Regions from separate parts of the Leclercia sp. AS011 genome, predicted to be linked through region 1. Evidence: predicted binding sites of a transcription regulator. Region 1 holds the regulator's gene; each other region holds the start of a gene.

What was found. The regulator PhoB, encoded in region 1, activates phosphate uptake and scavenging genes when phosphate is short. The targets are predictions, from matches to a motif close to CTGTCATAAAACTGNCNNAT.
Region 2: the regulator PhoB is predicted to act here: its motif matches at 7,860-7,879, upstream of kdgR (DNA-binding transcriptional regulator KdgR).
Region 3: the regulator PhoB is predicted to act here: its motif matches at 8,320-8,339, upstream of glpT (glycerol-3-phosphate transporter).

The regions. Positions count from the first base shown of each region.
Region 1 is NZ_JBBCMA010000001.1:2,512,575-2,522,977, reverse strand. Features, by position in the region: gene mak (fructokinase) at 1-829, shown strand, start outside; gene sbcC (exonuclease subunit SbcC) at 866-3,997, opposite strand; gene sbcD (exonuclease subunit SbcD) at 3,994-5,199, opposite strand; gene phoB (phosphate response regulator transcription factor PhoB) at 5,394-6,083, shown strand; gene phoR (phosphate regulon sensor histidine kinase PhoR) at 6,105-7,400, shown strand; gene brnQ (branched-chain amino acid transporter carrier protein BrnQ) at 7,810-9,129, shown strand; gene proY (proline-specific permease ProY) at 9,209-10,403, shown strand, end outside.
Region 2 is NZ_JBBCMA010000001.1:681,339-691,741, reverse strand. Features, by position in the region: gene WFO70_RS03240 (DUF986 family protein) at 1-349, shown strand, start outside; gene mntP (manganese efflux pump MntP) at 739-1,302, shown strand; gene rlmA (23S rRNA (guanine(745)-N(1))-methyltransferase) at 1,299-2,114, opposite strand; gene ftsI (peptidoglycan glycosyltransferase FtsI) at 2,178-3,896, opposite strand; gene cspE (transcription antiterminator/RNA stability regulator CspE) at 4,114-4,323, opposite strand; partial or broken gene WFO70_RS03215 (DUF2627 domain-containing protein) at 4,336-4,480, opposite strand; gene WFO70_RS03210 (MBL fold metallo-hydrolase) at 5,008-5,997, opposite strand; gene WFO70_RS03205 (YebO family protein) at 6,017-6,307, opposite strand; gene mgrB (PhoP/PhoQ regulator MgrB) at 6,381-6,524, opposite strand; gene WFO70_RS03195 (YobH family protein) at 6,683-6,922, shown strand; gene kdgR (DNA-binding transcriptional regulator KdgR) at 6,977-7,768, opposite strand; gene WFO70_RS03185 (MFS transporter) at 7,947-9,320, shown strand; gene htpX (protease HtpX) at 9,369-10,250, opposite strand.
Region 3 is NZ_JBBCMA010000001.1:295,494-305,896, reverse strand. Features, by position in the region: gene gyrA (DNA topoisomerase (ATP-hydrolyzing) subunit A) at 1-756, opposite strand, end outside; gene ubiG (bifunctional 2-polyprenyl-6-hydroxyphenol methylase/3-demethylubiquinol 3-O-methyltransferase UbiG) at 889-1,617, shown strand; gene nrdA (class 1a ribonucleoside-diphosphate reductase subunit alpha) at 1,951-4,236, shown strand; gene nrdB (class Ia ribonucleoside-diphosphate reductase subunit beta) at 4,318-5,448, shown strand; gene yfaE (class I ribonucleotide reductase maintenance protein YfaE) at 5,448-5,702, shown strand; gene glpQ (glycerophosphodiester phosphodiesterase) at 5,786-6,847, opposite strand; gene glpT (glycerol-3-phosphate transporter) at 6,859-8,211, opposite strand; gene glpA (anaerobic glycerol-3-phosphate dehydrogenase subunit A) at 8,463-10,091, shown strand; gene glpB (glycerol-3-phosphate dehydrogenase subunit GlpB) at 10,081-10,403, shown strand, end outside.

The DNA of each region.
Region 1 (10,403 bases):
CCATCGCCTGCCGACCCCGCGCGATGACTACCGGCAGACCATTGAAACCATCGCCAGCCTGGTGGAGATGGCCGAACAGGCCACCGGCCAGACGGGTACGGTGGGCATGGGTATTCCGGGCTCGATTTCGCCCTATACCGGGGTGGTGAAAAATGCGAACTCCACCTGGCTTAACGGCCAGCCCTTCGACCGCGATTTAAGCCAGCGCCTGAACCGGGAAGTGCGGCTGGCGAACGACGCCAACTGTCTGGCAGTGTCTGAGGCGATCGACGGCGCGGCGGCGGGCGCGCAGACGGTGTTCGCGGTGATCATCGGTACCGGCTGCGGGGCAGGCGTGGCCTTTAATGGCCGGGCCCATATTGGCGGCAACGGCACCGCAGGCGAGTGGGGACACAACCCGCTGCCGTGGATGGATGAGGACGAGCTGAAGTACCGCGCTGAAGTGCCGTGCTACTGCGGAAAACAGGGCTGTATCGAGACCTTTATTTCCGGCACCGGCTTCGCCACCGATTATCGCCGTCTGAGCGGGCATCCGCTGAAGGGCAATGAGATCATGCGCCTGGTCGAAGAGCAGGACGCGGTTGCGGAACTGGCCTTCAGCCGCTACGAATTGCGGCTGGCCAAATCCCTGGCGCACGTGGTGAATATTCTCGACCCGGATGTGATCGTGCTGGGCGGCGGGATGAGCAACGTGGATCGCCTGTACACCACCGTTCCGCAGCTGGTGAAGCAGTGGGTGTTTGGCGGTGAATGCGAGACGCCGATCCGCAAAGCGGTGCACGGCGACTCCAGCGGAGTGCGCGGCGCGGCGTGGCTGTGGCCGCACTGATCGTGCTAATGCCGGGCGGCGCTGCGCTTGCCCGGCCTACGAAACGGCAAATTCTTTATCCAGCCTGCTATACCCCAGCCCGTTAATTTTCTTCACTTTGATCTGCACCGGAATGCGCTCTTTCATCGCCTCGACGTGGCTGATCACGCCTATGGTTTTGCCGCTGGCGTTCAGTGCATCTAGCGCATCCAGGGCGGTATCCAGGGTTTCACTGTCGAGGGTGCCGAAGCCCTCATCAAGGAACAGTGAGTCAATCTGCGTTTTATGGCTCACCAGGTCGGAGAGCGCCAGCGCCAGCGCCAGACTCACAAGGAAGCTTTCGCCGCCGGAAAGGGTGCGGGTATCGCGCACCGCGTCCGCCTGCCAGGTGTCCACCACCTCCAGCTCCAGCGCGTCGCTGGCCTTGCGTTGCAGCAGATAGCGGCCATGCAGGCGGGTCAGCTGCTGGTTGGCAAGCCACACCAGATTGTCGAGAGTTAAGCCCTGGGCAAACTTACGGAAGCGATCCCCCTCTTTAGAACCGATCAGCGCGTTGAGGTATCCCCAGTCATCCGCCAGCCGGGCCGCGGCCGCAATTTCCTGCATCAGCGCCTGCTGGTGCAGGCGGTTATCGCTGTCCTGCCTGAGCTGCTGGCGGATCTCCCCCTGGCGGGTGGTGTTTTCGCGCAGCTGCTGCGCGAGCTGCTGTAGCTGCGCCTGTAAAAGTGGAACATCTGCGGTCAGATTGTCCGGACGCTGTTCAAGATGCACGTTCAGCCGCTGGCCTGCCTGCTGGAGCAGCGCCGTGGCCTGCTGGATCTGGTTCTCGAGGGTCTGTTTCAGCTGCTCCAGACGGTGAAGGGTCGCGTCATCCAGCAGGGCCGCGAGAAACGCCTCGCGATCGCTAAAGATGCTGGCGGCCAGCGCGGCGTCAAACTGCCCCTGGGCCTGCTGCAGGCGCTCGCTTTCCAGACTGAACTGCTGTTGCAGGGTGGTAAGCTGGCTATGCAGGGAGACGCATTCAGTATGGATGTCGCGCCAGTTCTCGGGAATAACGCTTTCTGCTTCCGTGGACTCCGTGGCCGGAAGGGTCTCCAGCAGCGGCGTCAGGGCAGAGAGGCGTTCCCGCAGGACGCTGTGCTGAGACTGCTGCGCCTGCCAGTGCTGCGCCTCTTTTTCACGCTCAGCGAGCCAGGCCGACTCCGCGCCGTCCTCAGGCATCATCAGCGACAGAGCCTGAAGCGCGTTATCCATCGCGGAACGCGTGGCCGCCAGCTGTCGGAGGTAGCCTTGTTGCTGGGCCTCCTCGTCGTTCAGCTGGCTTTGCAGGGTCAGGCGCTGGCTAAGCTGGTAGAGCTGCTGTTCGTACTGCTCCTGCTGATTCAGCCAGGGGGCAATATCGTCCTGAATACTCAGGGTAACTTTCAGGGACGCGCAAACCTGCTGCCACTCTGCGGTGAGCGATTGCGCCTCCTGAGCCAGCGTCTGCGCCTCGTCGGTTTCCCGCTGCAGCTGGGCGTTAAGGGCATTCACCTGGCCCAGCACCAGCAGGCCTTCCTCTTTAAGGGCGGCGACCTCTTTTTCCATCGCGTCCCGGCGGCGCTGGTTTTCCGTAAGCGCTAAAGCCTGGTACTGCGCAATCGCCGGATGGTCGGTAGATCCGCAGAGCAGGCAGGGTTTCCCGGCTTCCAGCTCGGCCCGGTAGCTCTCGAGCTTTTTGATCTTCTCTTCCTGCTCACACAAGACCTTCAGATCGAGGTAGTGCTGCTGTTTCTCTTTGTACTGCTGGCGACGCAGGGTCAGCGTTTCGTTTAGTTTTGCCAGCTCGATCTGCGCCTTTTGCACGCTCTCATTATTCTGGCTGAAGCGCTTTTGCAGGGGCTGATAGCGGGCATGCAGGGTAGTCAGACGCTGACGCGCCGTCCGGGCCTGGGTTTGCTGCGCCATTTCGGCAGTGACCTGTTCCGCCGTAAGCGTCAGGGTATTTTCCGGCAGACCCGCCAGCTTCTGGCGTAAGTCAGTGATACGCCGGGTCAGCGTGGCGAGCTGGGTTTTATCCCGGTTGAGCTGGGAGAAGTGTGCGCGCCAGCCTGCCATCTCCTGACCCCACTGGCGGAAGCGATCCTGATCGGTCAGCCACTGCGTCAGGGCGGTGAACTCGGTCTGCAATTGATCCTGGATGCGCAGCGCCCCGTTACGGATCCGCGCGCGCAGCGCCGTGCTGGACTGTAAGCGAGTATTCACATCCAGCATCTGCTGTTCGGTTTGCGCCAGGCGGGCGATCTGCTCCTGCTGCCGCTCCCACTGCGGGCGCAGCAGGGCAGCGGGCTGGGCCAGATGCAGCTTATCCAGCTCCGGGGTGGCGTCAATCAGGGCCTGCTGCGCCTGCTGCTGTGCGGCCATCGATCGCTGCTGCTCGCGCACCAGCTCATCGTGGCGGGTCAGCCAGTGATAATCGTTCTGCTGCGCCTGCTGCCGGGCCAGCAGCTGTTGTTCTTCGTCAGTAAGTACCTGCAAACCTTGCTGGAGCTGCTGTTGTTGCTCGTCGCTGAGCAACACCACCCCGGCGGCCTGGGCTTCACGCCGTTCCAGCTCGCTGCGCGCCGCTTTGTGTTTTTCAAACACCATCGCCGAGATCTGACCGTAAATCTCGGTGCCGGTCAGCTCCTCCAGCAGCTCGGCGCGCTCTTTTGGCCTGGCGTTGAGGAAGGCGGCAAACTGCCCCTGGGAGAGCAGCATCGAGCGGGTGAAGCGGTCATAGTCCAGCCCGGTCAGCGAGGCGACAAGCTCCAGTTTATCCTTCACTTTATCCGCGAGGATTTTGCCGTCTTCGCACCGGGCCAGCTCCACCCGCGGCACCTGCAGATTGCCGTCCGGCTGATTGCGCGCCCGGTTCTGACTCCAGAAGGCGCGCCAGGCTACCCCTTTTACCTCAAACTCCACCTCCGCCAGACATTCGGCGGTGTCGCGGGTCATCAGATCGTTTTGCGATTGCGATACGGTGTTAAGGCGCGGCGTCTCGTGATACAGCGCCAGGCAGATGGCATCCAGCAGGGTGGTTTTCCCGGCACCGGTCGGGCCGGTGATGGCAAACAGGCCGTTGCTGAGGAAAGGCTCGGCGGTAAAGTCGATTTTCCATTCGCCCTTGAGCGAGTTGAGGTTTTTCAGACGCAGGCTGAGAATTTTCATGCGTTATCCTCGTCGTTATCCAGCGCGTGCAGCGCATGGCTGAACAGCTCGTTTAACCGCGCCCGCTGTGCATCGTCGAGAGTCTCCTGCGCCAGGCGGCGTTCAAAGACCTCCTCCACCCGCAGCTCGCTGAGGGTTTCACGCAGGCTGTTGGCGAGGAGCTTCTCGCGCAGTTCGCGGCTGCGCCGCACCAGCAGTACCTCCACCGGCAGATCGTCCGTCAGCTGCTGAATCTTACGCTGCATGTCGTGCAGGTACTCCTCGGTGGCAATTTCGATATCCAGCCAGACGGGAGGCGTCTGCTCCACGCCACGCCACTGCTCCAGTTGGGCAGCGATGGCCGCCAGATCGCCCTTCAGCACCGCCAGCGGTTGGGTCATGGGCACCTCCAGAGCGTCAACGGCGCTGAGCTTGCCCTGGTCAAAACTCACCAGATGCACGCTTTTGCTTTTGCCGGTTTCATCAAAGCTGAGGGGGATAGGCGAGCCGCAGTAGCGAATGTGGTCGCAGCCGCCAATCTTCTGTGCCCGGTGGATGTGGCCCAGCGCGATATAGTCGGCCGCCGGGAAATGCTGAGCGGGGAAGGCATCCAGCGTGCCGATATAGATGTCACGTACCGCGTCACTTTTACTGGCCCCGACGGTGGTGAGATGGCCGGTGGCGATAATCGGCAGGAGGCTGTCACCGCGCAGCTGGCAGGCGGCGGTATACTGATCGGCATAATAGTGGGTGATGGCCTCTAACAGCTGCTGCTGCTTCTCGATCCCCGAGAGGCCCGCCTGGCTTTTCATCACGTCACGCGGGCGTAAGAACGGGATGGGGCAAAGCACCGCTCCGGGCGTCCCGTCGCGTTTGTGCAGAATTTGCGGCCCGTGCCCGGCGCTGGCCACCACGGTGGTGTTAAGAAAGGCCAGAATTTCACGGGATTCATTCAGCGTGGCCACGGAATCATGATTGCCGGCCACAATCACCAGATGGCATCCGGTCTTCTGCAGGTTGACCACGAAACGGTTATACAGCTCTCGCGCATAGCTCGGCGGCGATCCGGTGTCGAAGATATCCCCGGCCACGAGGATGGCGTCGACCTGGTGGGATTGCGCCATCTCAAGCAGCCAGTTGAGGAAGGCTTCATGTTCGGCGGCGCGGCTTTTACTGTAAAAGTTCTGTCCCAGATGCCAGTCCGAGGTGTGAAGTATGCGCATAACAGATCCGTGGCAAAAAAAAGTAAGCGGGATTATAAACATTCAGGGGGAGGAAGATAACCGCTACAATCAGGGCGGCCAGAAAACAACGGCTTGCCTTTACTGGCGGGCAGGTTTTTCATAAATCTGTCATAAATCTGACGCATAATGACGCCGTATTACAAACATGTAACCTAAATAAGACAGGGCTAAGTATGGCGAGACGTATTCTGGTCGTAGAAGATGAAGCACCCATTCGTGAAATGGTCTGTTTCGTGCTCGAACAAAATGGCTTTCAACCGGTGGAAGCTGAAGATTACGACAGCGCGGTGAATCAGCTCAACGAACCCTGGCCCGATCTGATCCTGCTCGACTGGATGTTGCCCGGCGGCTCTGGTCTGCAATTCATCAAACACATCAAACGTGAAGCCTTAACCCGCGATATTCCGGTGATGATGTTGACCGCCCGTGGGGAAGAGGAAGATCGCGTTCGCGGTCTGGAGACCGGGGCGGATGATTACATCACCAAGCCTTTCTCACCGAAAGAGCTGGTAGCGCGTATCAAGGCGGTGATGCGCCGTATTTCACCGATGGCGGTGGAAGAGGTAATTGAGATGCAGGGTCTGAGCCTCGATCCCACCTCACACCGCGTGATGACCGGTGAAAATCCCCTCGATATGGGGCCGACGGAATTCAAACTGCTGCACTTCTTCATGACCCACCCGGAACGTGTCTACAGCCGCGAGCAGTTGCTCAATAATGTCTGGGGCACTAACGTCTATGTTGAAGACCGGACGGTGGATGTGCATATTCGTCGTCTGCGTAAGGCCCTCGAAACCAGCGGTCACGACCGCATGGTGCAGACCGTCCGCGGCACGGGTTACCGTTTCTCAACCCGTTTCTGAACAATGACAGGAGTGTGACGCGTGCTGGAACGTCTGTCATGGAAAAGGCTCTGTTTTGAACTGATATTGTGCTGTATTCCGGCCCTGATCCTCGGGGCCGTTTTCGGTTATTTACCCTGGTTTTTGCTGGCGGCCGTCACCGGGCTGCTGGTCTGGCACTTCTGGAATCTGCTCCGCCTCTCATGGTGGCTGTGGGTTGACCGAAGCATGACGCCCCCGCCGGGAAGCGGGAGCTGGGAACCTCTGCTGTATGGCCTGCACCAGATGCAGATGCGTAATAAGAAACGCCGACGCGAGCTGGGCAGCCTGATCAAACGCTTTCGCAGCGGCGCAGAATCCCTTCCTGATGCGGTAGTGCTTACCACCGAAGAGGGGGCAATGTTCTGGTGCAACGGACTGGCGCAACAGCTGCTGGGCCTGCGCTGGCCGGACGATAATGGACAGAACATCCTCAACCTGCTGCGCTACCCCGAGTTCGCGCAGTATCTGAAAAAACGCGATTTTACCCGTCCGCATAATCTGGTGTTAAACAATGGTCGCCATCTGGAGATCCGCGTCATGCCCTACAGCGACAAACAGTGGCTGATGGTGGCGCGGGATGTAACGCAGATGCACCAGCTGGAAGGGGCCCGGCGCAACTTCTTTGCCAACGTCAGTCACGAGTTACGCACCCCGCTGACGGTCTTACAGGGCTATCTGGAGATGATGCAGGAGCAGACCCTCGAGGGCGCCCCACGGGAAAAAGCGCTGCAGACCATGCGCGAGCAGACGCAACGCATGGAAGGACTGGTGAAGCAGCTGCTGACCCTCTCCCGCATTGAGGCCGCGCCAACCCTTGCGCTCAATGAAACTATCGATGTGCCGATGATGCTGCGGATGTTAGAGCGTGAGGCGCAAACCTTAAGCCAGCAGCAGCACCAGATCACCTTCGAGGTGGATAACAGCCTTAAAGTGCGCGGCAGTAACGATGAGCTGCGCAGCGCCATCTCCAATCTGGTCTATAACGCGGTGAACCACACGCCCGCAGGGACCCACATTATCGTGCGCTGGCAGCATGCCCCCACCGGGGCGGAGTTCAGCGTGGAGGATGATGGCCCGGGTATCGGCCCGGAGCATATTCCGCGCCTGACCGAGCGTTTTTATCGGGTTGATAAAGCCCGTTCCCGCCAGACGGGCGGCAGCGGACTGGGGCTGGCTATCGTGAAACACGCTATCAATCACCACGACAGCCGTCTCGATATCGTCAGCACGCCGGGCAAAAGCACGCGTTTCAGTTTCGTGATCCCGGAACGTTTGATTGCCAGTAACAGCGCCTGATCAGCCCCCTGTAATCAGATATTGCCACAGGCCAGCGTAAGCTGGCCTGTTTGCTTTGCAGTCAACCGAAGCGCGGGTAAATTTTATACGCCTGATGCTTTTTTGTTCGCATGATTAGCCATGGGTTTTTCTTATAATTGGTGTAATGTTTCAGGTCTGACTTTCAACCTGGCATATTGTTCTGGTTTTACGATCCCATATTGCCTTTAAACGTTATAAGCGTTTAAATTGCCCCCCTGATATCGTCGGACAGACTGTATTTGCGTGGTAAATCGAAAAAATATTCCTGACCACGGCAGTTGGGGAGCATTTCCCGCTGAAATTGCACATTTTTTCCGCTGTTTTGTTCCGCATGGGATAGCGAAAAATTCAACGTTTTCAACACCACATCCACAGGCAGTAAGGTTTTATGACCCATCAATTGAAATCGCGTGACATCATCGCACTGGGCTTTATGACATTTGCGCTGTTCGTCGGCGCTGGCAACATCATCTTCCCACCTATGGTTGGCCTGCAGGCGGGTGAACATGTCTGGACCGCGGCGATCGGCTTTCTGATCACCGCAGTCGGTCTGCCGGTACTCACCGTTGTGGCGCTTGCGAAAGTGGGCGGCGGCGTCGACAGCCTCAGCGCACCCATCGGTAAAGTGGCCGGGGTGATGCTGGCGGTAGTCTGCTATCTGGCGATCGGACCGCTGTTCGCGACCCCGCGCACCGCGACCGTCTCCTTCGAAGTGGGGATTGCCCCGCTGACCGGCGATGGCCCGCTGCCGCTGTTTATCTACAGCCTGGTCTACTTCGCTATCGTGATCCTGGTGTCGCTCTATCCGGGTAAGCTGCTGGATACCGTGGGCAACTTCCTGGCGCCGATGAAGATTCTGGCCCTGCTGGTGCTGGCGGTCGCGGCGATTATCTGGCCTGCTGGCCCGTTGAGTTCCGCCACCGAAGCCTATCAGAACGCGGCCTTCTCTAACGGTTTCGTGAACGGCTACCTGACCATGGATACGCTGGGCGCAATGGCGTTCGGTATCGTGATCGTTAACGCGGCGCGTTCCCGCGGCGTGACCGAAGCGCGTCTGCTGACCCGCTACACCGTCTGGGCTGGCCTGATGGCGGGTGCGGGTCTGGCGCTGCTCTATCTGGCGCTGTTCCGTCTGGGTTCCGACAGCAGCGTGCTGGTTGACCAGGGCGCGAACGGTGCGGCGATTCTGCATGCCTACGTACAGCACACCTTTGGTGGTGCGGGCAGCATGATGCTGGCTATTCTGATCTTCCTGGCTTGTCTGGTAACGGCGGTTGGCCTGACCTGTGCCTGTGCTGAGTTCTTTGCTCAGTACGTTCCGCTCTCCTATCGTACGCTGGTGTTTATCCTCGGCGGCTTCTCGATGGCGGTGTCGAACCTGGGTCTGAGCCACCTGATTCAGGTCTCTATTCCGGTGCTGACCACCATCTACCCGCCGTGTATCGTGCTGGTAGTGTTGAGCTTCACCCGCGGCTGGTGGAATAATTCCACACGAATTATCGCTCCGGCCATGTTTATCAGTCTGCTTTTTGGTATGCTTGACGGCATTAAGGCATCGGCATTCAGCGCCATCCTGCCCGCCTGGACACAGCGTCTGCCGCTGTCTGAACAGGGTCTGGCGTGGCTGATGCCTACCGTTGTTGCACTGGTACTGGCTATTATCTGGGATCGTGCTGCAGGGCGTCAGGTTACTTCGAACGCGCACTAATCAACGGCTGAATGTTAAACCACGGGGCGTAATGCCCCGTGGTTTTTTGTTTTTTTTAGTCTGAATGGCATGACAACAAATGGAAAGCACTAACAAACTCAAGCGTGGATTGAGCGCCCGCCACATCCGCTTTATGGCGCTGGGTTCTGCAATCGGTACCGGTCTTTTTTATGGCTCGGCAGATGCCATCAAAATGGCCGGTCCCAGCGTTCTGCTGGCATATCTTATCGGCGGTGTTGCCGCCTACATCATCATGCGTGCGCTGGGGGAGATGTCCGTTCATAACCCATCGGCCAGCTCCTTCTCCCGCTATGCCCAGGAAAACTTAGGCCCGCTCGCCGGGTATATCACCGGCTGGACCTACTGCTTCGAAATCCTGATCGTGGCCATTGCCGACGTGACGGCATTCGGCATCTATATGGGCGTCTGGTTCCCGACGGTGCCGCACTGGGTCTGGGTGCTCAGCGTGGTGCTGATCATCTGCGCCATCAACCTGATGAGCGTGAAGGTGTTTGGCGAACTGGAGTTCTGGTTCTCCTTCTTTAAAGTCGCCACTATCATCATCATGATTGCAGCCGGTATCGGCATCATCATCTGGGGGATTGGCAACGGCGGACAACCGACCGGGATCCACAATCTGTGGAGCAACGGCGGCTTCTTCAGCAACGGCTGGATTGGCATGGTGATGTCGCTGCAGATGGTGATGTTCGCCTATGGCGGGATCGAAATCATCGGCATCACCGCCGGTGAAGCGAAAGATCCTGAGAAGTCTATCCCACGCGCCATTAACTCGGTGCCGATGCGTATTCTGGTTTTCTACGTGGGGACGCTGTTTGTGATCATGTCCATCTACCCGTGGAACCAGGTCGGCACTAACGGCAGCCCGTTTGTGCTCACCTTCCAGCATCTCGGGATCACCTTTGCCGCCAGTATCCTTAACTTTGTGGTGCTGACTGCGTCGCTCTCCGCCATTAACGCCGACGTCTTTGGTGTGGGGCGTATGCTGCACGGCATGGCAGAGCAGGGCAGTGCGCCTAAGGCCTTCGCCAAAACTTCCAGCCGCGGTACGCCGTGGGTGACGGTGCTGGTGATGACCGTGGCGCTGTTGCTGTCGGTCTATCTGAACTACATCATGCCGGAGAACGTCTTCCTGGTGATTGCGTCGCTGGCGACCTTCGCCACCGTCTGGGTGTGGATCATGATTTTGATGTCGCAGATTGGCTTCCGCCGTCGTCTGTCGCCTGAAGAGGTGAAAGCCCTGAAGTTTAAAGTGC
Region 2 (10,403 bases), 1.8 Mb from region 1:
CCCCCTGCTGCGCCGCGGCCGCGTCGATGCCGTCATCTTTGCCGGCCTGCTGATGATCCTGATTTATAACAACGTGATGAGCCAGGGTGCGTTATTAACCACCTGGCTATTATGTGCCCTGGCATTAATGGCGTTTTATCTGTTCTGGATGCGGGTGCCAAAAATAATCTTCAAAGCCAGTGGATTCTTTTTCGCCAATGTCTGGATAGAATATAACCGTATTAAAGAGATGAATTTATCGGAAGACGGTGTGCTGGTCATGCAATTAGAGCAGCGTCGCCTGCTTGTCCGGGTGAAAAATATTGACGACCTGGAGAAGATATACAAATTACTCGTTAAAACTCAATAAGATAAAATAATAGCATTGGCTATATTTTGATGGGAAAATCACCCTGTCATATAGCCAAAGCTATATTTCTTCGCGAATACACGCCATATTATTAACGTTATTTTCACACTAAAATCTAAATGAAAATCGTTATCAACTAACCTGCAGAATAATACTTTCCGGTTGTTGTTTTAACTTCTCAAAATATGTTAAGGTTGCGCCCGTCGTTGGGGAGTAGCCGATTTCCGGTTTGCCGGAAATGTACGTGTCAACATACTCGTTGCAAAACGTGGCACGTACGGATTGTTTCTGCATCAGGCAGAGCGATCAGGCGAGACCATAGACGCATCAACTGCTGTTTACTGGGGGCAGTGATGTGTCATATGGATATTCCCGGTCTGGACGCGCTGATGAACCTCTCTGCAACACTTCTTCTGGCCTTTGGTATGTCGATGGATGCATTTGCTGCTTCCATGGGTAAAGGCGCCACGCTGCATAAACCTAAGTTCTCTGAAGCCCTGCGTACCGGTCTTATCTTTGGTGCTATCGAAACCCTGACGCCGCTGATCGGCTGGGGTCTGGGGATGCTTGCCAGCCAGTTCGTGCTGGAGTGGAACCACTGGATCGCCTTTATCCTGCTGACCTTCCTCGGCGGCCGTATGGTTATCGAAGGCATTCGTAATGATGTCGATGAGGACCAGCCCGTCCACCGTCACGGCTTCTGGCTGCTGGTCACTACCGCCATCGCCACCAGTCTTGATGCGATGGCCGTTGGCGTAGGGCTGGCATTCCTGCAGGTAAACATCATTGCCACCGCGCTGGCGATTGGCTGCGCGACCTTAATCATGTCCACCCTCGGGATGATGATTGGCCGGTTTATCGGCCCGCTGTTAGGCAAACGCGCCGAGATCCTCGGCGGCCTGGTGTTAATCGGTATCGGCGCGCAAATTATGTGGAGCCACTTCGCCGGTTAACCGACGCGCTGCCAGCAGTGGAGGCTAAAATCGGTCTGGCAGCTGAAAAGTTCCTGTTTCGCCAGCGTCTCCCACACCTCCGGTTTTGCCCGCCACGCAAACGGTGTCATCTGCAACAGCGCCACAGCCTCTGCTCCGCTCAACGACATGTTATACGCCAGCGATTGCTCCTCCCGGAGCGCAAAGCCTGCCAGCTGCTCCGAGTGCGGCGCATGCAGCAGGACCTCGCTGTAAATCAGCCCCTTCAGCTCCATCAGGTGACGCGGACCTGGCGTGACGGTGATCACCCAGCCGCCCTCTTTCACCACCCGGGCCAGCTCTTCCCCTTTGCACGGCGCGTAAATGCGGATCACCGCATCCATGCTGCTTTCATCGAACGGCAGACGGTGGCTGGATGCCACGCAAAAGGTCACCTGCGAATAGCGTTTGGCTGCAGCACGGATGGCAGATTTAGAGACATCCAGACCAAAGGTCGCGGCCCCCTTTTCCCGTGCGGTGTCTGCAAAGGCGGCGGTGTAATACCCTTCCCCGCAGCCGATATCGAGGATCGACGTCGCCCCGTCAGGGAGTAAGGCCGCCAGCTTACCGGCAACCGCGTCGCGCAGGGGCTGATAATGGCCAGCATCGAGAAAGGCTCTGCGGGCCTGCATCATCTCCGCGCTGTCGCCCGGATCGCGGGAACGCTTATGCTGCACCGGGAGCAGATTGACATAGCCCTCTTTCGCCATATCGTAGCGATGCCCCTGCGGGCAGGCGTAACTTTTATCCGTGTGCGTCAGGGGCGCGTGGCAAAGAGGACAGCAGAATGTCATGGTAACTCCGGGCAATCATAAAGGGCGAAAGTGTACCGCTAATCGCCCCGCTATAAAACGGCCTTAACGCATTACGATGAGATGGCTGGAATCCGCCGGTAAGCCATCAGGCTTGATGTTTTCGATGCGCAGCACGTCACCCATAATCTGGCTGAACACCGGCGCCGAAACCGCCCCGCCGTAATAGGCTCCGTTTTGCGGATCGTTGATCACCACCGCGAGGGCAAATACCGGACGGCTGGCGGGCGCAACGCCGGCGGTATAGGCCACATATTTATCGACATAGTTACCGGCATCATCGATTTTCTTCGCGGTGCCGGTTTTCACCGCTACCCGGTAATCACGCACGGCCGCCTTCACCCCGCCGCCGCCCGGCAGCGCCACGCTCTCCATCATGTGCTCCACCTCCTGCACAATAGAGGCGGGCATCACCTGGGTGCCAATGACCGGCGGATCAATGCGGGTGATGGAGAGCGGACGCTCCAGGCCATAGCTGCCAATGGTGGCGTAGACATGAGCCAGCTGGAGCGGAGTCACCATCAGACCATAACCAAAGGCAAAAGTGGCGCGATCGAGCTGGCTCCAGAATTTACGCTCAGGCAGCAGACCGCTGCTCTCCCCGGTTAACCCGAGGCCGGTAGAATGGCCAAAGCCGAAGCCGTGATAGGTATCCAGCAGCCGCTGGATCGGCATCGCCAGCGAGAGGCGGGACACCCCGGTGTCGCTCGATTTTTGCAGAATGCCGGTCAGGGTCAGCTCCGGATAGTAACCCACGTCGCGGATGCGGTGTCCGGCCAGGGTGTAGGGATGGGTGTCGATTACGCTGTCGGGCTGCACCAGCCCTTGCTGGAGGGCGGTCATCAGCACCAGCGGCTTGACGGTGGAGCCCGGTTCAAAGGTGTCGCTGATGGCGCGATTACGGAAATCATTCAGGGTAGCGCCGTCGCGGTTATTCGGGTTGAAATCCGGGAAGCTGGCCATCGCCAGGATCTCCCCGGTCTGGATGTTGATCAGCACCGCCGCGCCCGACTCCGCTTTGTTCCATGCCACGGCGTTATCCAGCGCATCCTCGGTGAGCGTCTGCAGCCGCTCGTCAATGCTCAGCTGAATGTTGTGGGCAGGAACGGGCGGGACCTCGGTAATATTCTCGATCACATGTCCGTAACGGTCTTCGCGGACGCGCCGCAGGCCGGGTTTGCCGGTGAGCTGCGCGTTAAAGCTTTTCTCGATCCCTTCGATACCCTGGCCGTCGATATTGGTAAAGCCAATCAGGTTGGCCGCCACGTGTCCGGCCGGGTAGAAACGCCGTGACTCATCGCGCAGGCTGATACCCGGCAGATGGAGTTTTTCGATCCACTGGGCCTGAGCGGGATCCACCTGGCGGGCCAGATAGATAAAACGTCCCTGCGGATTGCTGTTAATCCGCGCGGCCAGATTGGTGAGGGACAGATGCAGGGCGCTGGCTAACGCCTGCCAGCGATCGTCATACCCGACCCCGCCTTTCGCCAGCACCGTTTTCGGATCGGCCCATACCGCCTGCACCGGCACGCTCACCGCCAGCGGCCGCCCTTCCCTGTCAACAATCATCCCTCTCGGGGCGTTTATCGCTACCTCGCGCAGCGAACGCATATCCTCCTGCTTGACCAGGGGGTCCGGTTTCACAATCTGTAGCCAGGCGACACGCCCCAACAGAAAGACCAGGCTACCTAAAATGGCCGCACACAGAAGTGCAAAACGTATCGGAGTGAAGTTTGCTGCGGGATTGACGGGTTTCTTTTTCACCAGGGCTCCAGGGCTCAATAACAACGCCCTGATTTAACGGCAAATCTTATTGCTGAGGGGGAAAACAATGCTAATACTCTCGCAGCTTTGCAACAAACTGCAAACAGAGACGCAGGTGGTAACACTTTGAAAAAATTGCATTAAAAAGCCCCGCAATCGCGAGGCTTTAACTCTGCAACTGAAACGTCGGAACGCTTCAGACCAGGCAGGGGTTCGATCAGATAGCGGTTACGTTAACAGCAGCCGGACCTTTCTGGCCGTCCTGAATTTCGAACTCAACGTTCTGGCCTTCGGCCAGAGTTTTGAAGCCGTTACCCTGGATTGCAGAGAAGTGTACGAACACATCTTTGCTGCCGTCAGCAGGGGTAATGAAACCAAAACCTTTAGACTCGTTGAACCACTTAACTTGACCTTTAATCTTTGCCATTTGCAAAATTCCTTAGAATGTTTTCTTAGCCCGCGGGCATTCACTGAGATAAAACTGAGACATTACTGCATGAGGCACTAATATAAGGTTCGGCAGAGAAGCGGTATTCAACGACAACGTGTTTACTCAGGACTTCTTTACTGAAAATGCCACACATAAACAGAACTGTACCTCGTTTGACCCAAACCGTGTTATCACACACAACTTAAATAATGGCAAGCCATTTTTAAACGTGTCTCGATCAGCCGCACAAATTCAGGGACTGATTTGCCACAATCTGCACAGTAATGCACTTACGTGTATACATAGCCCGTATGTTGCTCGATCAGTAACCGTCAGGGTAGACGCTGTTATCAAAGACTTTTTTACCTTAGACCAATAACTTCATGTCGTCCAGCAAGCGAAGACGATTTCGTGCGGCGGTTATTTCCGTTAGAACATTTGGTACAAAGTTATGCTGATTTAATCGCAACGGCAGGCATGTGTTTCTTTGAAAAAAAACAACATTCAGCGCTTCGCTTGTTTAAGTTATATACACCGCAACCCTGATTGTCGCCATGCACCAAAATAATGATATTTTTATGAACCTGGCTCAAAAAAAAGCAATCAAAACGTTTCGATTAAAATAAAATATGATCAACCTCGGTTTAATAAGGAATAAGTACTAACCGAACAAAGAATAGTTTATATGGATAAATATTGACCAATACGCAAAGGCTGAAAGTTTTCGCCCGGCAGCGATAAATCCCTCAGCGCCTGAGAAAGCTCTCTGACCGGCTCATCCAACGACTCATCTGCCAGTTCAAACACGCCCCAGTGGATCGGGATCGCGCGCGGCATGCCGAGCTGTTGCCACAGTGACACCGCCGCCTGCGGATCCATATGATGAACCGACATGAACCAGCGTGGCGCATAGGCCCCGACGGGTATCGCGATGGTATCCAGTTTCCCCAGCCGTTGCGGGATGGTCAGCAGCTCCGGCGTGTAGCCAGTATCGCCGCTGAACCAGAAGCGCTGGTTTGGCCCCTCAAAGACCCAGCCACACCAGAGTGAGCGGTTGCGATCCCACAGGGTACGCATGCTCCAGTGCTGCGCCGGGACGGCGGTGAACCCCAGCCCTTTGAAAGTATAGCTTTGCCACCAGTCCAGCTCGACAACCTGTTTTGCCCCGCGCCGACGACACCACTCCCCCAGGCCTAACGGCACGAAAATGGTCAGCTGCGGAAAACGCCGCAGAAGCTGGCGGATGGTGGCGGAGTCCAGATGATCGAAGTGGTTATGAGAAATGACCAGCGCATCAAGAGGCGGGAGCGCGGCGACGCTCATTACCGGGGGCGTTTTTCTGATCGGCCCGGCAAAAGGCACCGGAGAGGCGCGGCGGGAAAACGCCGGATCGGTGAGAATGTATTTCCCGTTCAGGCGCAGCAGCAGGCTGGCATGTCCCAGAAACCAGACGCCGTCTTCTTCATCGGTATTGAGGGTGACAGGCTGCCACCACTGGCGGATAAACGAGTCATAGCCCTGCGCGGGCGGTTTTGGCAGACCGGCGGCTTTTCGCTCTTTCTGCCAGCGTTCGACATCGCCGGGCTGGTGCTCAGCGCCATCGATATTGCGAAAACCCTGCGGAGTGTGATGCGCGAGGGAGGCGTTATACCAGGGATTGCTCCAGGCCATACTCACCTCCCCTGACTGGTTAGCGTTCGGCTACCAGACGAATAAAGTCATCGTCCTGGCTGTTAGCCGTCTCTTCTACCGCTTTTGGTGCTTCTTTCTCTTCCGGTTCATTGGCTTCGCACAGGCGGCGCAGCAGCGCGTTCTGACGTTTCTGCAAATCGACTAATGTTTCCAGCAGTTCGATTTGCTCATTGGTACGGGAGCTTGCACGGTTGATGAAAAACCACAGCATCAGACCCACCACCAGCAATACCACCGACATCGCCAGAGATGCCACACTAAGCATCCCGGAATTCACTAACTCACCCATTTCACCCCCCAATAAAAACGCTCATATTACCACTCGCGTTACGGAAGGAAATCATTTGCGATAAAAATGACTGCTACCAGGGGATAAACTTATTGATAGAACAAATACCGCTAAAAAACTGTACATCCTGGTCGCACATTACATTGATGGTCTGCGTCCAGAGCAACACACAAGCCACCAGTACCAGCACCAGAATTACCCAGCGTATTTTTTTCACTCCACTCTCCGTCCCATAACTGCCTGATGCCAGGTTATCATGCACAACTTAAACCATGCCTAACTGTAACGTGAAGACCAACCTTTCGGAATCATAGGCTTGTTAACGCGACTGTATCGGTTACGCTAGGCGGCAGTCATTAAAAAAATGAGGCAATAATGCGCTTTTTTATTCGCACACTGATTGTTATAGCCCTGATCGGGATCGGCTTGCTGCTTGCCGGTTACGGCGTGCTGACGGGCAGTAAAGAGAACGCGGGCGGGCTGGGTATCCAGTGCCAGTACCTCACCGCGCGCGGATTCAGCACGGCTCAGTATATTCACTCTGACAGCGGCATTATCGGCCTTTCACGCTGCCCGCTGCTGCGAAAGAGCGAGACGGTGATCGATAACGGCTGACGCAAAACATAAAAAACGCTGCCATCAGGCAGCGTTTTTTCAAGCAGCAACACCTCAGAACGGATAGTCGTTGTAACCCATCTGCTCAGAAATCTTCCGCGCCGCCGTGTGCAGCATTTCCACGTATTCGTGCAGATGCTCCTCAGAGAAACGCAGCGTCGGGAAGGAGATACTCAGGCCGGCAATCACCACGCCGAAACGGTCGAATACCGGTACGCCGATGCAGCGTAAGCCCTCTTCCTGCTCCTGGTTATCCTCGCCATAACCCTGCTCACGCACCTTATCCAGCACCGCTAACAGCTCGTCGGTGGTGGTGATGGTACGTTCAGTGCTGCGTTTGTACTCGACGTTCTCGAGGATCTGCTTCACTTCTTCACGATCGCGCCATGCCAGCAGGACTTTACCGATAGCGGTACTGTACAGCGGGTTGCGGCGACCAATGCGTGAATACATGCGCAGGTTGTACATGGAGTCGATCTTATGGATGTAGACAATGCTGTCTTCATCCAGCGCCCCCAGGTGCACGGTCTCTTTCGTCAGACGAGAGAGTTCGCGCATCTGAATATCCGCGCTACGGATCAGATCGACGTTCTGTAGCGCGCGTGCGCCCAGTTCAAATAGCTTCAGGGTCAGGGAGTACTTTTCAGACTCGCCTTCCTGTGCAACATAACCCAGTGATTTCATGGTCTGCAAAAAGCGGTAAACGGTGCTTTTTGACATCATCACACGCTGGGACAGCTCAGTAATACCAATTTCGCGCTCTTCGCCAAGCGCCTGCAGGATGCCAAACACCTTTAACACAGAAGAAACAGAATCTGGCTGTTTATCCAAATCCGCGATTGCCATTAATCACCTCAACGCAAGTGTTTTATAAAATTCAGAACCGGTTTTTATTATAAATTCGCGGCCGCATTGCTGCAATCAATCCTGGCTAACCTGGTTACAAATCTGCGACATATAACCGAAATAACAGTGATAATATCGTTACCCTGTTAATAATAACCCCCAATGCTAATCAATTCTCATGACCAAAACCCTCACAGATGGCCTGCCGTTGCCGCAGCGCTATGGTGCGATTGCGACCATTATCATCGGTATATCAATGGCCGTGCTGGACGGTGCCATCGCTAACGTCGCTCTGCCGACCATCGCCAGCGATCTGAATGCCTCGCCTGCCAGTTCGATTTGGATCGTCAACGCCTATCAGATCGCGATTGTCATCTCCCTGCTGTCGTTCTCTTTCCTGGGGGACATGTTTGGCTATCGCCGGGTGTATCAGTGTGGACTGGCGGTCTTCACCCTGACCTCCCTGTTCTGCGCCCTTTCGGACAGCCTGCACACCCTGACGCTGGCGCGTATTGCTCAGGGGTTTGGCGGGGCGGCGCTGATGAGCGTTAATACTGCGTTGATTCGTCTCATCTACCCGCGGCGGCATCTTGGCCGGGGGATGGGCATCAACTCCTTTATTGTTGCCGTCTCCTCGGCGGCGGGTCCAACCATCGCCGCGGCGATCCTCTCGGTGGCCTCCTGGCAGTGGCTGTTCTTAATCAACGTTCCGCTGGGGATCGTGGCGCTGCTGTTCGCCCTGCGCTATCTGCCTGCCAACGGCCCGAAAAGCAACATGCCTAAATTCGATCTGCCGAGCGCGGTGATGAACGCCCTCACCTTTGGCCTGCTGATCACCGCCCTGAGCGGTTTCGCCCAGGGACAGTCGCTGACGTTAATTGCGGGTGAAGTTATGGCGCTGGTGGTGATTGGCTTCTTCTTTGTGCGCCGTCAGCTGGCACTGCCGGTGCCGTTACTGCCGGTGGATCTGCTGCGCATCCCGCTCTTCTCCCTCTCTATTTGCACCTCGATATGCTCCTTCTGCGCACAGATGCTGGCCCTGGTCTCTCTGCCCTTTTTCCTGCAGAGCGTGGTAGGCCGTTCGGAAGTGGAAACGGGTCTGCTGTTAACGCCCTGGCCGCTGGCTACCATGGTGATGGCACCGCTGGCAGGTTATCTGATTGAACGGGTGCATGCGGGATTACTGGGTGCGCTGGGGATGTTAATAATGGCGGCCGGTCTTTTTGCCCTCGCCCTGCTGCCCGCGGCACCGCACGATCTGGATATTATCTGGCGGATGGTGCTGTGCGGGGCGGGCTTTGGGCTGTTTCAGTCGCCGAATAATCACACTATTATTACCGCCGCCCCGCGTCATCGCAGCGGCGGTGCCAGCGGGATGCTGGGTACCGCCCGCCTGCTGGGGCAAAGTACCGGCGCGGCGCTGGTGGCCCTGATGTTCAACCTGGCCGGGCAAAGCGGCACGCATCTGGCGCTGCTCACCGCCGGCACGCTGGCTACCGTCGCGGCCATCATCAGCGGGCTGCGAATAACCCAGCCGCGGTCGCAGGCATAAAAAAAAGCGCGTCCTGAGACGCGCTTTTTTATTTCCGACCCGAAGACGTTACTTCAGGTACTCGCCGCTACGCAGCGCTTCGATACGCTTGTCCAGCGGTGGGTGGGACATGAACAGTTCGCTCAGCGATTTTGATTTACCGTTGATGCAGAACGCCATCATGGTAGAGGCTTCCTGCGGTTCGTAACTGGTTTTCAGACGCTGCAGCGCGGCAATCATCTTCTCGCGGCCCACCAGTTTGGCTGAGCCTGCATCCGCATGGAACTCACGGTGACGGGAGAACCACATGGTGATGATGCTCGCCAGGATACCAAACACCAGTTCCAGCACCATGGAGACCGCAAAGTAGATCAGCGGGTTGCCATTGCTGGATTCCCCTTCCTCGCGATCGCCACCCAAAAAGCCTGCGGCAATCTGCGCGATGATACGCGAGATAAAGATAACGAAGGTGTTCACCACACCCTGAATCAGGGTCATGGTCACCATATCGCCGTTGGCAATATGGCTGATCTCGTGGGCAATCACCGCCTCGGCTTCGTCACGGCTCATGTTCTGCAGCAGACCGGTACTGACCGCAACCAGAGAGGCGTCACGACGCGCACCGGTGGCGAAAGCGTTGATATCCGGGGCGTGATAGATCGCCACCTGCGGCATGGCAATACCCGCCTGGCGAGCCTGGTTTGCAACGGTGGTCATCAGCCACTGTTCCATATCGTTACGCGGTTGCTCAATAACCTCGCCGCCCACGGACTTGAGCGCCATCCACTTGGACATCAGCAGCGAGATAAAGGAGCCACCAAAACCAAACAGCAGCGCCATGATTAACAAGCCCTGAACGCTGCTCGACTGAATTCCCGTCAGGCTGAGTACCAGCCCGAAGACCACCATGACCGCAAGGTTGGTGAGCAGGAAGAGCGCGATTCGCATCATAATATTCTTTTAACCTCAGTTTAACAAAACGCACTATGCGATTACCCACATCGTATGGGTATTCCGCATATTTTCAAGGATTGCAGCGGCGTAAGTCACCAGAAAGACACAACTTTACATATTGAAATGACTGGCTGACGGCAGGATGCAGTT
Region 3 (10,403 bases), 2.2 Mb from region 1:
GGCGTCGGCTTCCACTTCGGCGCGGGCGCGAATATAGATCTTGCCGCGGCCGGTGCGGTACGCTTCTTCAATGCCGCGACGGCCATTAATAATGGCGGCGGTCGGGAAGTCCGGACCCGGGATGTGTTCCATCAGCCCTTCAATGCTGATCTCTTCATCGTCGATATAGGCCAGGCAGCCGTTGATCACTTCCGTGATGTTGTGCGGCGGAATGTTGGTCGCCATACCTACGGCGATACCGGAGGCACCGTTTACCAGCAGGTTAGGGATCTTGGTTGGCATCACATCCGGAATGCGCTCGGTGCCGTCGTAGTTATCGACGAAATCAACGGTCTCTTTTTCCAGATCGGCCATCAGCTCATGGGCGATTTTCGACATACGGATTTCCGTATAACGCATCGCCGCGGCGGAGTCGCCGTCAACTGAACCGAAGTTACCCTGACCATCAACCAGCATGTAACGCAGTGAGAATGGCTGCGCCATACGGACGATGGTGTCATAAACTGCTGTATCACCATGCGGGTGATATTTACCGATTACGTCACCAACGACACGGGCAGATTTTTTGTAGGCTTTATTCCAGTCATTGCCCAATACGTTCATGGCGTATAGTACGCGACGGTGTACCGGCTTAAGTCCATCGCGGACATCCGGCAGCGCACGGCCAACAATGACCGACATCGCATAATCCAGATAGGAGCTCTTCAGCTCTTCCTCGATGTTAACCGGTGTAATTTCTCTCGCAAGGTCGCTCATCTAACCGCTATCCCTCTACTGTATCCCGGATTCAAAGGTCGGAAATTATAACACACCCGCTTAGGTTTAAACTAATTTGCTTTGTTATCCTGATATACTTCCTCGTCTTTAAATTACGGAGTAAAAGCGTCCATGAATGCGGAAAAATCCCCGGTGGCTCACAACGTTGACCATGAAGAGATCGCCAAATTCGAAGCGGTGGCGTCCCGATGGTGGGATCTCGAAGGTGAGTTTAAACCCCTGCACCGCATTAACCCCCTGCGTCTGGGCTATATCGCGGAGCGCTCCGGCGGTCTGTTCGGTAAGAAGGTGCTGGACGTCGGCTGCGGAGGTGGCATCCTCGCCGAGAGCATGGCGCGCGAAGGGGCAACCGTTACGGGCCTGGACATGGGATTTGAACCTCTGCAGGTCGCCCGCCTTCATGCGCTGGAGTCCGGCGTGCAGGTCGAGTACGTGCAGGAAACGGTTGAAGAGCACGCCGCAAAGCACGCGCATCAGTATGACGTCGTCACCTGCATGGAGATGCTGGAGCACGTTCCCGATCCGCAATCGGTGGTCACTGCCTGCGCAAAACTGGTTAAACCGGGCGGCCAGGTGTTCTTCTCCACCATCAACCGCAACGGCAAGGCGTGGCTGATGGCGGTTGTCGGCGCAGAATACGTGCTGCGGATGGTGCCCAAAGGTACCCACGACGTGAAAAAATTTATCAAGCCAGCCGAATTACTGAGCTGGGTCGATGGCACATGGCTGAAAGAGCAGCACATGACCGGTCTGCATTACAATCCCCTGACCGACAAGTTCAAACTGGCGCCGGGCGTGGACGTGAACTACATGCTCCATACCACCGCAAAAAAAGACTAAGGTTAGCCACTCTTTTTCTAACGAATGCGCAACCCTTTGTTGCGCATTTTTGACCACCCGTTGAAGAAATCAGCAGTCGATCAAATTTTCATTTTTTTTTCTAGATTATTGACATGACGTCCAGGCCTTACGGTACGAGGACTTACGCTTTTTTACTCTTTCACAACCTCAATTTAACCTCAAAATCAACTCTTGTACTGAAAAGAATCCTTACTAGAATACTCACCATCTTGCGTTATCCTTATCATATAACCCCTACATGTAGTATTTATCCACAGAGGTCTGTGGATAAGCGGGGGATATTTTCTTTTTTCACGGACAGGTAAAACCCACATGAATCAGAGTCTGCTGGTGACAAAGCGCGACGGTACTACCGAGCGTATCAATCTGGACAAAATCCATCGAGTTCTCGACTGGGCAGCAGAAGGACTGAACAACGTATCCATTTCCCAGGTTGAACTGCGTTCCCACATTCAGTTCTATGACGGCATCAAAACGTCTGATATCCATGAAACCATCATCAAAGCCGCGGCGGATCTGATCTCCCGCGAAGCGCCGGATTATCAGTACCTCGCTGCACGTCTGGCGATTTTCCACCTGCGTAAAAAAGCCTACGGCCAGTTTGAGCCGCCTAAGCTGTACGATCACGTGGTGAAAATGGTCGAACTGGGCAAATACGACATGCATCTGCTGGAAGACTATACGGAAGAAGAGTTCGAGCAGATGAACGGTTTTATCGATCACTGGCGCGACATGAACTTCTCTTACGCGGCGGTGAAGCAGCTCGAAGGTAAATACCTGGTCCAGAACCGTGTGACCGGCGAAATCTACGAGAGCGCCCAGTTCCTCTACATTCTGGTCGCCGCCTGCCTGTTCTCGAACTACCCGCGTGCTACCCGTCTGGAGTACGTGAAGCGTTTCTACGATGCGGTTTCGACGTTCAAGATCTCTCTGCCGACGCCAATCATGTCCGGCGTGCGTACCCCTACCCGCCAGTTCAGCTCCTGCGTGCTGATCGAGTGCGGCGACAGCCTGGACTCCATTAACGCCACCTCCAGCGCCATTGTGAAATACGTTTCCCAGCGCGCCGGTATCGGCATTAACGCCGGTCGCATTCGTGCGCTGGGTAGCCCAATCCGCGGCGGTGAAGCGTTCCACACCGGCTGTATCCCGTTCTACAAACACTTCCAGACAGCAGTTAAATCCTGCTCTCAGGGCGGCGTGCGCGGTGGTGCAGCGACCCTGTTCTACCCGATGTGGCATCTGGAAGTGGAAAGCCTGCTGGTACTGAAAAACAACCGTGGCGTGGAAGGTAACCGCGTGCGTCATATGGACTACGGCGTGCAGATCAACAAGCTGATGTACACCCGTCTGCTGAAAGGCGGCGACATCACCCTGTTCAGCCCGTCCGACGTCCCGGGCCTGTACGACGCCTTCTTTGCCGATCAGGATGAGTTCGAGCGCCTGTACGTTCAGTACGAGCAGGACGACAGCATCCGTAAGCAGCGTGTTAAAGCGGTTGAGCTGTTCTCACTGATGATGCAGGAGCGCGCCTCTACTGGTCGTATCTACATCCAGAACGTTGACCACTGCAACACCCACAGCCCGTTCGATCCGGTCGTTGCCCCGGTGCGCCAGTCCAACCTGTGCCTGGAGATCGCCCTGCCGACCAAACCGCTGGAAGATGTGAACGACGAAAACGGCGAAATCGCGCTATGTACGCTCTCCGCGTTCAACCTGGGTGCGATTAACAGCCTCGACGAGCTGGAAGAGCTGGCGGTGCTGGCGGTACGTGCTCTGGATGCCCTGCTGGATTATCAGGATTACCCAATCCCGGCGGCAAAACGCGGTGCAATGGGTCGTCGTACTCTGGGCATTGGCGTGATCAACTATGCCTACTGGCTGGCGAAAAACGGCAAGCGTTATTCCGACGGCAGCGCCAACAACCTGACGCACCAGACGTTTGAAGCCATTCAGTATTACCTGCTGAAAGCCTCTAACGATCTGGCTATCGAACAGGGTGCCTGCCCGTGGTTCAACGAAACCACCTACGCCAAAGGCATTCTGCCGATCGACACCTATAAGAAAGACCTGGACGCGATCGCCAACGAGCCGCTGCACCTTGACTGGGAAGCCCTGCGTGAATCCATCAAGACCCACGGCCTGCGTAACTCCACGCTCTCTGCCCTGATGCCGTCCGAGACCTCCTCGCAGATCTCCAACGCCACCAACGGCATCGAGCCGCCGCGCGGCCACGTCAGCATCAAAGCGTCGAAAGACGGGATCCTGCGCCAGGTGGTGCCGGACTACGAGCTGCTGAAAAACAACTACGAGCTGCTGTGGGAGATGCCAAATAACGACGGCTATCTGCAGCTGGTGGGCATCATGCAGAAGTTTATCGACCAGTCGATCTCTGCGAATACCAACTACGATCCGTCACGCTTCCCGTCAGGGAAAGTGCCGATGCAGCAGCTGCTGAAAGACCTGCTTACCGCGTACAAATTTGGCGTGAAGACCCTGTACTATCAAAACACCCGTGACGGTGCGGAAGATGCGCAGGACGATCTGGCCCCGTACATTCAGGATGACGGCTGCGAAAGCGGCGCTTGTAAGATTTAATGTAAATGCCGGGTGGCGCTACGCTTACCCGGCCTACGATTTTGTTTGCCCGATCTACAAAATCTCTCACAGGACACACTCATGGCATACACCACCTTTTCACAGACGAAAAACGACCAGCTCAAAGAGCCGATGTTCTTCGGCCAGCCGGTCAACGTGGCACGCTACGATCAGCAAAAATATGACATCTTCGAAAAGCTGATTGAAAAGCAACTCTCCTTCTTCTGGCGTCCGGAAGAAGTGGATGTTTCCCGCGACCGCATCGACTTCCAGGCCCTGCCGGAGCATGAAAAGCACATCTTCCTCAGCAACCTGAAGTATCAGACGCTGCTGGACTCCATTCAGGGTCGTAGCCCGAACGTTGCGCTGCTGCCGCTGATCTCCATCCCGGAGCTGGAAACCTGGGTCGAGACCTGGGCGTTCTCTGAGACGATCCACTCCCGCTCCTACACCCATATCATCCGTAACATCGTCAACGATCCGGCGATTGTGTTCGATGATATCGTCACCAACGATCAGATCCTGAAGCGTGCGCAGGGTATTGCCCACTTCTATGACGATCTGATCGAGATGACCAGCTACTGGCATCTGCTGGGCGAAGGCACCCACACCGTGAACGGTAAAACCGTCACCGTGAACCTGCGTGAGCTGAAGAAAAAGCTCTACCTGTGCCTGATGAGCGTCAACGCGCTGGAAGCGATCCGCTTCTACGTCAGCTTCGCCTGCTCCTTCGCCTTCGCAGAACGCGAGCTGATGGAAGGCAACGCTAAAATCATCCGTCTGATCGCCCGCGATGAAGCCCTGCACCTGACCGGCACCCAGCATATGCTGAACCTGCTGCGCAGCGGCGTGGACGATCCGGAGATGGCCGAGATTGCGGAAGAGTGCAAGCAGGCAAGCTATGACCTGTTTGTCCAGGCGGCACAGCAGGAGAAAGAGTGGGCAGAGTACCTGTTCCAGGGCGGCTCCATGATCGGCCTGAACAAAGATATTCTCTGCCAGTACGTGGAGTACATCACCAACATCCGCATGCAGGCGGTGGGCCTTGATCTGCCGTTCCAGACCCGCTCCAACCCGATCCCGTGGATCAACACCTGGCTGGTGTCCGATAACGTGCAGGTTGCGCCGCAGGAAGTGGAAGTGAGCTCCTACCTGGTCGGTCAGATTGACTCTGAAGTCAACACCGACGACCTGAGCGACTTCCAGCTCTGATGAGCCGCGTGACGCTTCGTCTTTCTGGCACAGAGCTTCTGTGCCAGGAAGAGCACCCTTCCCTGCTGATTGCGCTGGAATCCCACCAGATTGAAGTCGAATACCAGTGCCGTGAAGGCTACTGCGGCTCCTGCCGCTGCCGTCTGGTGATGGGCCAGGTCGACTGGATCACCGAGCCGCTGGCCTTCATTAATGAAGGGGAAATTTTGCCCTGCTGCTGCCGGGCAAAAGGCGATATAGAAATCGAGATGTGATTGTGCCGGGTGGCGCTTTGCTTACCCGACCTACAAAACCGCAGTTCGTAGGCCGGGTAAGGCGCAGCCGCCACCCGGTAATGTCAGCGTTTATCCTTTAAGAACGTCACCGCTTTATCCGGGAAATCCGTAAACAGTCCGTCCACACCCGCCTGGTTATACAACATCTCATAAAGCTGATTCACGTCCGTGGCGTACGGCGGCAGCTGGTCTGCACGCACCGTGTACGGATGCACCTGCATCTTGCTCGCATGCGCCTCTTTCACCATCGCCGTCAGCGTCACGTGGCCCGGCGTGGAGCCTTCCGCCACCAGCATATGGTAATCCGGCCCGAGGCCGTCGGCGTACTGCGCAATCTGCTTCATCGCGCCCGGCTTAAACATCCAGTCGTAGTTGTAGTTTACCCACTTGCCGTCCGGCTGCTTCTCCTGGGTTTCATTCCAGTCGGTATAGGCAATCAGCTGCACCAGATTGAGATCCATCCCCCTCTTCGGCTCCAGCTCGGTTTTGATGCGCTTCAGCTCGGCGGCGTCAAAGCACTGCAGATACACCTTGTCCTGCTTGCTGGTGTAGCCGTACTGCTTCAGCACGTCGAGCGTCTTCGCGGCAATGTCTTTCCCTTCCTGGTGGTGGAACCACGGCGCTTTGATCTCCGGGTAGATACCGATGTTTTTCCCGGTGGAGTGGTTCAGCCCCTGAACAAACTCAATCTCTTCCTGGAAGGTGTGGATCCGGAAGTCAGATTTGCCCATCGGGAAGCGTCCCGGATAGACCTGCACCTTCTTGCCATTTTCAATCTCGAAGCCTTCGGTGAACTTCAGGGAGCGGATCTCATCCAGGGTAAAATCAATGGCGTAGAAGCGACCATCTTTGCGGGCGCGGTACGGGAAGCGCTCCGCCACGTCCGTCACGCGATCGAGATAGTGGTCATGCAGGACGACCAGTTGGTCGTCCCTGGTCATCACCAGGTCCTGCTCCAGGTAATCCGCGCCCTGCGCATAGGCCATCGCTTTCGCCGGCAGCGTGTGCTCCGGCAGATAGCCGCTCGCGCCGCGGTGGGCGATGACGATTTTATCTGCCGCCAGCGCGGACCCGGTCATCAGGCCCGCCAGCAACAGGCCGGTGGTTAAGTAAGATAATTTCATGGCCATGTTCCTTATTGACGACGCGCCTGCACTTCCGCGTGGTGACGTTTCTCGCCGATCATCACGACAATCAATAGCAGCACCGCCAGCACGCTACCGCCGATCATCACCATAAAGCCACCGTCCCAGCCGAAGAAGTCAACGGTATAGCCCACGATGGCGCTCGCCGCGACCGACCCACCCAGGTAGCCGAACAGACCGGTAAAGCCTGCCGCCGTGCCTGCCGCTTTCTTCGGTGCCAGCTCCAGCGCGTGCAGACCGATCAGCATAACCGGACCATAAATCAGGAAGCCGATGACGATCATACAGGCCATATCTACTGACGGGTTGCCCGGCGGGTTGAGCCAGTAAACGACGGTGGCGATGGTCACCAGAGTCATAAAGAAGACGCCCGTCGCACCGCGGTTGCCTTTAAACACTTTGTCCGACATCCAGCCACAAAGCAGCGTGCCCGGGATCCCGGCATATTCATACAGGAAATAGGCCCAGGAGGATTTATCCAGCGCGAAGTGCTTCACCTCTTTCAGGTAGGTTGGTGACCAGTCGAGGATGCCGTAGCGCAGCAGGTAAACGAACACGTTGGCGACTGCGATGTACCACAGCAGCTTGTTCGGCAGGACGTACTTCATGAAGATCTGTTTTGCGGTCAGCTCTTCTTCATGCTCCTTGCTGTAATCATCCGGATAGTCGTTTTTGTACTCTTCGATCGGCGGCAGACCGCAGGACTGCGGCGTGTCGCGCATCAGGGCGAAGGCAATAATCGCCACCACGATGGCGCCAAAGGCAGGCATATAGAGCGCCGCGTGCCAGTCGTTGAACCAGGCCATCCCCAGCAGGAACAGCAGAGGCGGAATGCCGCCACCCACGTTATGGGCACAGTTCCACACCGACACGATGCCGCCGCGCTCTTTCTGCGACCACCAGTGCACCATGGTACGTCCACACGGTGGCCACCCCATGCCCTGGAACCAGCCGCAGAGGAACAGCAGCACGAACATGACGGCAATACTGGAGGTTGCCCAGGGCACAAAGCCCATGAACAGCATAACCGCTGCCGCCAGGATCAGACCGGCGGGCAGGAATACGCGCGGATTCGAGCGGTCGGACACCGAACCCATAATGAATTTTGAAAAACCGTAGGCGATGGAGATCCCCGACAGCGCGAACCCCAGATCGCCACGGGAAAAGCCCTGCTCCACCAGATAAGGCATGGCGAGCGCAAAGTTTTTACGAACGAGGTAGTACGCCGCGTACCCGAAGAAGATCCCCAGGAAAATTTGCCAACGCAGACGACGGTATAGCGGATCAATTTCTGCCTCTGGCAGACGCGCCTGATGCGGCGCAGGTTTGAAGATACTGAGCATGACAGCCTCCGTGGCCTTGTATTGAATGGGCAGGTGGCTCGCACCTGAATTCCAGAGGCGGGGATGTTAAGAAATCAGAGTGATTGTTACTGTGAATCAACGCACAGATTGTTACAGAAATATGACAGAATGCGCAAAAAAGCGCATGAAATCACGTTTCATTTTCGAATTACGCTCGTTTGTGCTCGAAATCAAACAAACCACAGTTTTAGTGTGGCTAAATGATAGAAAACGAACACAGAGGGATAGCAATGACCATTCACGATCCTCGTTACAGCGATGTGATTATCATTGGCGGTGGCGCAACCGGCGCTGGTATCGCACGTGATTGCGCCCTGCGGGGATTAAGCGTCACGCTGCTGGAACGCCATGACATCGCGACAGGCGCTACCGGCCGCAATCATGGACTGCTTCACAGCGGTGCCCGCTACGCCGTGACCGACGGTGAATCCGCGCGCGAATGTATCGCCGAAAATCAGATCCTGCGGCGTATAGCCCGCCACTGCATTGAACCCACCGACGGCCTTTTTATTACGCTTCCCGAAGACGATCTCGCCTTTCAGTCAACCTTTATTACCGCCTGCCGTGCGGCGGGGATTCAGGCCGAGGCCATCGACCCGGCCCTCGCGCGCCGCATTGAGCCCGCCGTCAACCCAACCCTGACGGGCGCGGTAAAAGTGCCTGACGGCACCGTTGATCCTTTTCGCCTGACCGCCGCCAACATGCTGGACGCCCGCGAGCATGGCGCGCGCATTCTGACCGGGCACGAAGTGACCGGGCTTATCCGCGAAGGCCACCGCGTCTGCGGCGTGCGGGTGTTTGACACGCAATACCACGAACACAGCGAGCTGTTTGCCTCCGTGGTCGTCAATGCCGCGGGGATCTGGGGGCAGCGCATTGCAGAGTACGCCGACCTGTCGGTGCGCATGTTCCCGGCGAAAGGCTCCCTGCTGATCCTCGACCACCGCATTAATAACCACGTGATTAACCGCTGCCGTAAACCGTCCGACGCCGATATCCTCGTCCCCGGCGATACCATTTCGTTAATAGGTACCACCTCAACGCACGTGGACTACAGCGAGATTGATTACAACCGCGTTACCGCCGAAGAGGTGGATATCCTGCTGCGCGAAGGGGAAAAACTGGCCCCGGTGATGGCACAGACCCGGATCCTGCGCGCCTATGCGGGCGTACGTCCGCTGGTCGCCAGCGATAACGATCCAAGTGGGCGTAACGTCAGCCGCGGCATTGTGCTGCTCGACCATGCCGCGCGTGACGGCCTGGACGGGTTTATCACCATTACCGGCGGCAAGCTGATGACCTACCGTCTGATGGCGGAGTGGGCAACGGATGCCGTCTGCCGCAAGCTGGGCAATACCGAACCGTGCGTCACGGCAGAACAGCCCCTGCCCGGTTCGCGGCAGTCCACCGAAAAGACGCTGCAAAAAATTATCTCGCTGCCCGCCCCCCTGCGCGGGTCGGCCATCTATCGCCATGGCGACAGGACGCCGGAGTGGCTGGGCGAAGGGCGGCTGAGCCGCAGCCTCGTATGCGAATGCGAAGCCGTCACCGCTGGTGAGGTGCAGTACGCGGTGGAAAACCTGACGGTCAATAGCCTGCTCGATCTCCGCCGCCGCACCCGCGTCGGAATGGGGACCTGCCAGGGCGAGCTGTGCGCCTGCCGTGCCGCCGGTCTGCTGCAACGTTTTCATACCACCACCGCCACCCAGTCGCTCGATCAGCTCAGCGCGTTTTTAAACGAGCGCTGGAAAGGGATTCAGCCTGTTGCCTGGGGAGATGCTCTGCGTGAAAACGAGTTTACCCGCTGGGTCTACCAGGGGCTTTGCGGTCTTGAGAAGGAGCAACGCGATGAAATTTGATACCGTGATTGTCGGCGGCGGGCTGGCAGGCCTGCTTTGTGGAATCAAACTCACAAAGCGGGGGCTGCGCTGCGCCATTATCACCCGGGGACAGAGCGCCCTGCACTTCTCGTCGGGCTCGCTGGATCTGGTGGATGACAGGTATCGCGAAAAACTGCCGGCCGAGCATCCTTATCACCTGATCGGCGCGCATAACATTGACCGCTTTGCGCTGGAAACCGAAGCGCTACTGGCGGACTGCGGTGCGCGTCTGCAGGGGAGCGCCAGGCAAAATCATCAGCGCGTCACGCCGCTCGGCACCCTGCGTTCCGC